Regions from separate parts of the Pseudoalteromonas obscura genome, predicted to be linked through region 2. Evidence: riboswitches for the same ligand, from Rfam matches in the RefSeq annotation. Region 2 holds a riboswitch; the other holds the start of a gene.
What was found. A riboswitch is a leader RNA that binds a small molecule or an ion and turns the genes downstream of it on or off. The one in region 2 is predicted to bind cobalamin.

Region 1: it holds a riboswitch for cobalamin, as region 2 does, so the genes downstream of both, QNM18_RS21620 (TonB-dependent receptor domain-containing protein) here and QNM18_RS15695 (ABC transporter ATP-binding protein) in region 2, are expected to answer to the same signal.

Annotation. Positions count from the first base shown of each region.
Region 1 covers NZ_JASJUT010000011.1:241,456-244,874, reverse strand. Annotated here, with positions in the region: gene QNM18_RS21620 (TonB-dependent receptor domain-containing protein) at 52-1,908, opposite strand; cobalamin riboswitch at 1,949-2,120, opposite strand; gene QNM18_RS21615 (YajQ family cyclic di-GMP-binding protein) at 2,206-2,688, opposite strand; gene QNM18_RS21610 (VanZ family protein) at 2,893-3,246, shown strand; gene QNM18_RS21605 (ketopantoate reductase family protein) at 3,243-3,419, shown strand, end outside.
Region 2 covers NZ_JASJUT010000006.1:239,520-242,938, forward strand. Annotated here, with positions in the region: gene QNM18_RS15690 (FecCD family ABC transporter permease) at 1-604, opposite strand, end outside; gene QNM18_RS15695 (ABC transporter ATP-binding protein) at 601-1,425, opposite strand; cobalamin riboswitch at 1,507-1,651, opposite strand; gene QNM18_RS15700 (histidine phosphatase family protein) at 1,646-2,245, opposite strand; gene nqrM ((Na+)-NQR maturation NqrM) at 2,297-2,509, opposite strand; gene QNM18_RS15710 (FAD:protein FMN transferase) at 2,649-3,419, opposite strand, start outside.

The DNA.
Region 1 (3,419 bases), on a different contig from region 2:
ACGGGACATTTAAAGTAAAAAAGGTGAGCGTTAGCTCACCTTTTTTATGACTTAAAAGCGGTATTGTAAATTAACAAAAAAGCGTCGTTCAGGTGTATTGTAGTAGTTTACAGAAACGACCTCTTTTTGTTCATTCGTTACTAGGCTAGATACCACCGCACCATATTCTTTATCAAACAAGTTTTCTATTCTCGCCGATAGTTTTAGTGCATCAGATAATTCGTAATTGGCCGCTAAATTAACCAATGTATATGAACTTAAGTTGAAAGCTTCCCCAGTAGGCGTAGATCTAGAGCTATCACGTTGACCTCGGAATTGAAGTTCAGTTACCACCTCAAGCTCATCCCATTGCTTTGCAAGCAACCAGTTGGCAGAGTGCTTAGCTATGCGAGGCAGCGGCTTGCCCTTCGACTCATCTTTGGCGTTCACAAAAGCATAATTAAAGTTAGACTCTATACCGAACATCAACGTATTTAACACACTGACCTCGATACCTTGATGCAAAGCATTGTCAATATTGGCAGGTGCCCAATTGCCTTGAGCGTTCGGTGCCCAAGCTATTTTGTTTGTATAATCGGTGCGATAAACTGCAAAATCAACTGTGGTATCAGCCAGTGACGCCTTCAAGCCAAGCTCAAAGTTATCTGACTCTTCAGGCAATAGCGCCGGGTTTCCAGAGCCGGGATAATACAGGTCATTAAAAGTTGGTGCTTTGTAGCCTGTATTGTGTGCAAACCTAAATGTTGCATCACGATGTACCTTGTATCCTAATGCTACGCTGTGTGTGACTTCACTGCCAAACTGATCATCGTCATCGTAACGTACTGTCGCTTCAACAAGCGCTTGATTATATTCATATACTGATCCCACAAACACACCCAAAGTATCTCGTGTGCTTTGCTCATAAACTAACGTCGAAGCTGATACATCATCTTCTGATGCACTTACTCCGCCCAGAACAACTAGGTTTTCTTGTACATCGATATGCCCATCGTAGTTAAGTATGGTGCGCTTAGTGATCGTTTTCTGTCTCTTAGACTCGTCTACACTCACTGATTCATCTTGGGATTTTGTCACTGTAAACGCGTGTGAAGATTGACCAAACTGAGTCTCGAAGCCCAAACTCACCACTTGGTTATCGTATTCATCGAGATATGCAGTGTCGTTTTGTGCACCAAAAGGGTTATCGTAGAATGTGTCCCCTTCACTGCCTTGGAAAGCTGCAAATATCTTGCTGTCAGGTGCGATTTGATACTCGGCTTTAAGGCCTAAACTGGTATTGTCGTGGCCGTCTGAATCAGGCTGTGTTCCTTGCAAAACGTCAAAATTATCGGTTTCTTCATAGCCTAAATTAGCCAATATTGTCAGATCTTCATGGTTATAAGACGTCGCCACTTGTCCATTGCGGTAACTGTTACTGCCAACAGTGACATCAGCTGTGGTATGTTCAGCTCGACGAGTAATAATGTTGATCACACCTGCCATTGCGTCCGAACCATAAATCGCAGCGCGTGAGCCTTTTACGATTTCTACACGCTCAACACTTTGCAATGGAATTTTTTCAATCGACTTGTAACCCAATGTCGCTGAACCCACTCGGATACCATCAATCAACACTAAAGTATGATCTGAACTTCCGCCTCTCAATGCAATACTCGTCGTGTGACCAAAGCTACCGTTTGCATTAATTTGAATTCCAGCCTGCTGAGATAATATTGTTGCAAGGTCACGTGCGCCACTGCGCTCAATGTCAGCGCGGTCTATAACCGACACAGCTGCTAACACATCTTTTTGTGACTGTTCAATTTTATTTGCGGTTACTGTAATGCGTTCAATTTCTTGAGAAGCAGACGTGTGAAATGAAACCGCTGCGATTACAGCAGCGCTTAGCGCAGATATTTTTATCATGAAGATCCCCTACTTTGTGCCCACCGCACAAAGTTTCATCAAATAAGTCAAATTCAAGGCCGGTCTCCGGGCTCAACCATTTAAAATTAGTTTTACCGTTGCGGGGGCAGCGTTGGGTTTACCAAGTCCTATACTTGCGCACCAACTTCCCGATTATCCATTACATTTATGTTCCGTATATATTTTTTGGCACCTCGAAATTCCGCGCATATTGTCCGAGATTTAAGGGGGGATTGTCAATGGACGTCTAGAGTTCCAGTGCTATATTTAAACACCGAAACTCTCATAGCTTTAAGGTTAATCTCTGAAGTTTTTAAACTGGAAAGGCTGACCAAGTTCAGCAGTACGGATCAGCTGCATGACTTCTTGTAGATCATCACGTTTTTTACCCGTTACGCGCACTTCTTCACCTTGAATAGCTGCTTGAACTTTTAACTTAGAGTCCTTGATAAGTTTGACTACTTTTTTCGCCATATCTTTATCAATACCTTGTTTCAAGGCTACTTTACGAGCAAAGGTTTTACCACTGCGCTCTACATCTTTCAACTCGAAGCTGCCAACATCTAAGCCCCGTTTTGCAGCTTTGCCAACCACCATGTCGAACAGTTGCATTACTTGTTGTTCAGATTCCGATTTTAATTGAATCACTTCATCTTTAAGCTCAATTGAAGCCTCAACACCACGAAAGTCATAGCGCGTTTCCAGTTCACGGTTTGCATTGTCAACGGTGTTTCTAGCTTCCGTCATTTCTATTTCAGATACGATATCAAAAGAAGGCATTGCTTTCTCCTCAAAACAAATTTACGGAGAATTATAACAACGCTCATACGCAATAATATATAGTTTTTTACTCACTGCTTACGCTCATTCTTTTTAGAAACGGTCAAGCACATATACTGCTGACTATTCATACGTTTACTATTAAGCCATTTTTAATATTTCAGTGTTATACTGATTCTTCATCACGTTGGAGTTGGAGTGCATGTGACAAGACAAGTATATCGAACACTGTTGCTGTTATTTTTGATAGTCATTACTTATCTGTTTGCAAAAGAAGTTAAAAATCATGTTGTTAGAATTGAACACCTAGACAAAGTGGTGCATTTTGGCGTGTTTTTCGCGCTGGCGTTTTTTTCCCACCACGCATTTAGATTCAAAATTTGGTTTCATATGACACTCTTAATCAGCTACGGTGCTGCAGTTGAATGGATGCAATCTACATTACCATATCGACAAGCATCACTCGGTGACTTTATTGCCGACGTGATGGGAGCCATCAGCTATTTTGTCGCCATCTGGCTATTTCGCAAATATAGGCTGCGCCGAGGCGAGCAATGAGTGATATTTACATTTTGGGGTGTGGTGCCGTCGGCTTACTGCTCGCCGAAAAGCTGTCACATCACCACTCGGTGACTTTAATCACTCGCACTGCTTCAAAGCAAGCATTCTTTTTTATCGATGGCAAGCAGCGTCGCCAATTAAATGTTAAAATGACTACGCTAGAGGACCTC
Region 2 (3,419 bases):
CCAACCCACTTATTACGACAATCGAAGGTAGCCACATCCAAACCCAATCAGCCCGACTAAAGCTGCCTAGGCTCCAAAATATTATGGCGCTAACCGCTTGGGGGTCACTCCAATACAGAAGCAAACTAGTGAACGCATTAAACAAGAAAGACAGCGCAACGCCAGCAAGTAGCATATTTTCTATTTGTGCGGTTCCTTTATGGTAAGCAATCAAAAGCAGCAAACTCATTGCGCATATACTGCCAAGTAATGCCGCCCCTGACATAGCTAACCCACTTTGTATCCCAAACAAGGTGAGTAATAAAACCACACCAAACGAAGCACCTGAAGAAATGCCAAAAAGATATGGATCAGCAAGTGGATTACGAGTAACTGTTTGTAAAATCAGTCCTGCTGTTGCCAACCCCGCACCAGCCAAAAATGCGAGAATGGCTCTCGGAAGCCTGAGTTCTATTACGATTTTTTGCGCCAGTTGTGTGTTGTCATACGACCAAAGTGCTAACCACACATCGTAAAAGTCAACTTGCACGGCCCCAATGCTCAAACTACAAACGAAGCTAAACAAACAAGCCAACAACAGGACACTGCTTGCGGCAAACCTCATGGCTGACTCCTTGGTATGCCCCTATGAATTGCAGGTTGCTGATATTGATAACGAATATGGGGAATAACATGCTCACGCTTAGCACACTGCTGTAACGTTACATCCGCATTGACACCAAAAACCTGTGCGAGCATTGACGATGAGACTACATTTTGTGGAGAACCGTGCGCAACCAACTTTCCTTTATCTACAACCAAAATTGAATCACATATCGCAGCAGCGAGATTCAAATCATGGAAGGAGGCCACTACCGTGATCCCCAATGATTTTGCCAATGCCATAATTTCAATTTGATATTTCACATCTAAATGACTGGTCGGCTCATCCATCAGTAACAAACTTGGGCTTTGCACAATTGCTCTTGCAATCATGACACGCTGTTTCTCACCACCTGACAACGATTCGTAAGATTGCTTCTGTTTATGAGTCAGCCCCACTTTTGATAGCGCCTCTTGAATGGCCTGTTTATCGCGCAGAGATACACTCGCAAATAGACTTTTATGAGGCGTCAAACCCATCGCGACTACATCAAACACCCCTAGATTAAACTGACTAGGGATCTCTTGCAGCACAGCCGCGACTTTGCGTGCGTAATCTTGCCGATTAAACTCCGCGATATTTTTACCATCTATCGTAATGGCACCAGATGTTGGAGCCTGAAAGCGGTACAGACATCGTAGCAATGAGGATTTTCCAGCTCCATTTGGACCTATTAACCCAAGAAACCGACCCTGTTCTATGGAAAAACTCATGTCAGTTAAAATGGATTTATTATTGATAACTAGGTGTAGGTTACTAACTGATACTTGTGCTGCCGCCATAATTCCTCTTCTTCGGGCACACATCACTACAGCTTGCAATACAAATGAAACATGTGGATGTAACTTAAGTGCGCCCGCTTAAGCTGTTATCTCAACCTTGGTATCTGGCTTTGTGCGGCTAGTCAAACTGACGCACTCACAGTTGCGGGGACAGCTGAGGGTTTACACCTCATTCCCAAGCGATGTCGAAATAATTTTGTGTATTATGAAGTCTAGATGGCTAAAACACAACTTTAGGCCATGCCTTGCCAACTTCATCATAAAAAACGGTTACTTTAACCACGCAGCCATAGCCAACCTCAAAACAATTTAAATGACTTGAGACACCTTTGGGCAGCTCGAGCCAAAGTGCTAGCAACTGCTTTATCACCCCACCATGGGTCACTACTAGGACGGTATCATCTGTGCGATCTGCAGTAAATGTTTGCCACCACGATGCGATTCTATTATTGAAGGTGATCATTGATTCCCCTTCCGGAACTGCGATATCCCACGGGTTTTGCCAAAATTCACCAATACTTGGGTCGGTAGCATTTTGCCACAACCAATCATAGCTTTTACCGTCCCAAAGCCCAAAATCCATCTCTTGTAACTCACTTTTTATCGATAGGGCGAGTCCGGATTTTTCAGCATATGCTTGTGCAGGCGCCAAACAACGAAGTTTTGGAGAACTGATCACTCTATCAGGCTTGGGAAGAGAGTCAAAAATAGTAAGCAATTGCTGATGGCTAGTACTGGTCAACGGTGGGTCAGTCTTACCCAACAGCATGCCCGACTGGGTTGTTTCGGTATGACGAATAAAATAAAGAGTTTGAATCATCTGATCAAACAGACAATAAAAACGCAGGATCCCCTGCGTTTTTAAATCGATTTACAAAATTTGATTTTCGCGCCAAGACTGTTCTTTCGCCAAGCGCTTTTTACGCTTGTCACATGGGTCATCACAATCACAAATTTTGTCGATACCCATTGAACCTAGGCCACCACAGCTGCTTGCCATTGATTTTTTCTGAACTATTACACCCACAGCCATAGCTGCAGCAATCAATACAAGTAATCCAAAGGTAAGAATAAATAGTGACATAGGCAAAGGCCCCTCAATAAACTAGCTTGGTCAACATCCAAGCAACTGACGGTATACTTTCGATATTATATATCTAAATCTGCCAAAGTTGAATGAATTTACCACACTAAAAGCAATGATATTTAGCCTAATTCACTGATTACTTTTTTACATCTAAATACGGTTCAAAAGCAGTACTTGAAAATGTCTCTAGCCCAGCATCGGTTTTACTAATCAAATATACTGGCAGATTATGTTCTTCAGCATATGCTCTTGCTCGTTGCGTTCCCATCACAGTGAGCGCTGTAGCCAACCCATCGGCTGTCATTGCAGATGGATGCAACACCGTCACAGACACCAAGTCATGACGTACAGGCTTACCTGTACCTGGGTCAATTAAATGCGTAAATACTTCCCCGTCCATTTCGTAGAAAATTCGATAATCCCCAGATGTCGCGATGGCATTATTACCTGGCTCTACAACACGGTGAATTTGACGTTGCCCTGCAGGCGCATCCGGTTTTTCGATGGCGATACGCCATGGTGCACCTTCCGGCTTACTGCCCGAAATTCGAAGTTCACCGCCGATCTCTACCATATAATTTGAAAACCCTTTTTTCTCGATTAACTCAGCGACTTTGTCAATGCCGTAACCTTTAGCCGTAGCTGAAAATGACAGCTCTAAATGAGGCAAAGTTTTAGCAAGACCTTCTGAGGTGAGCTGAAGTTTATTCACCCCGATGTTTGCCTGCATAGCTTCAATTTCTGATTGTAATGGCCTTTTGGTAGGTCTTTTATCCGGACCGAAGCCCCATAAATCAATCAGTGGGCCCATTGTCACATCTAAGGTTTTAGTCGACTCCCCTAAACGAATAGACTCAGCGACAACCGTTCGAAAGTCACCGCTGATTGGCATCACTGTATTTGCGTC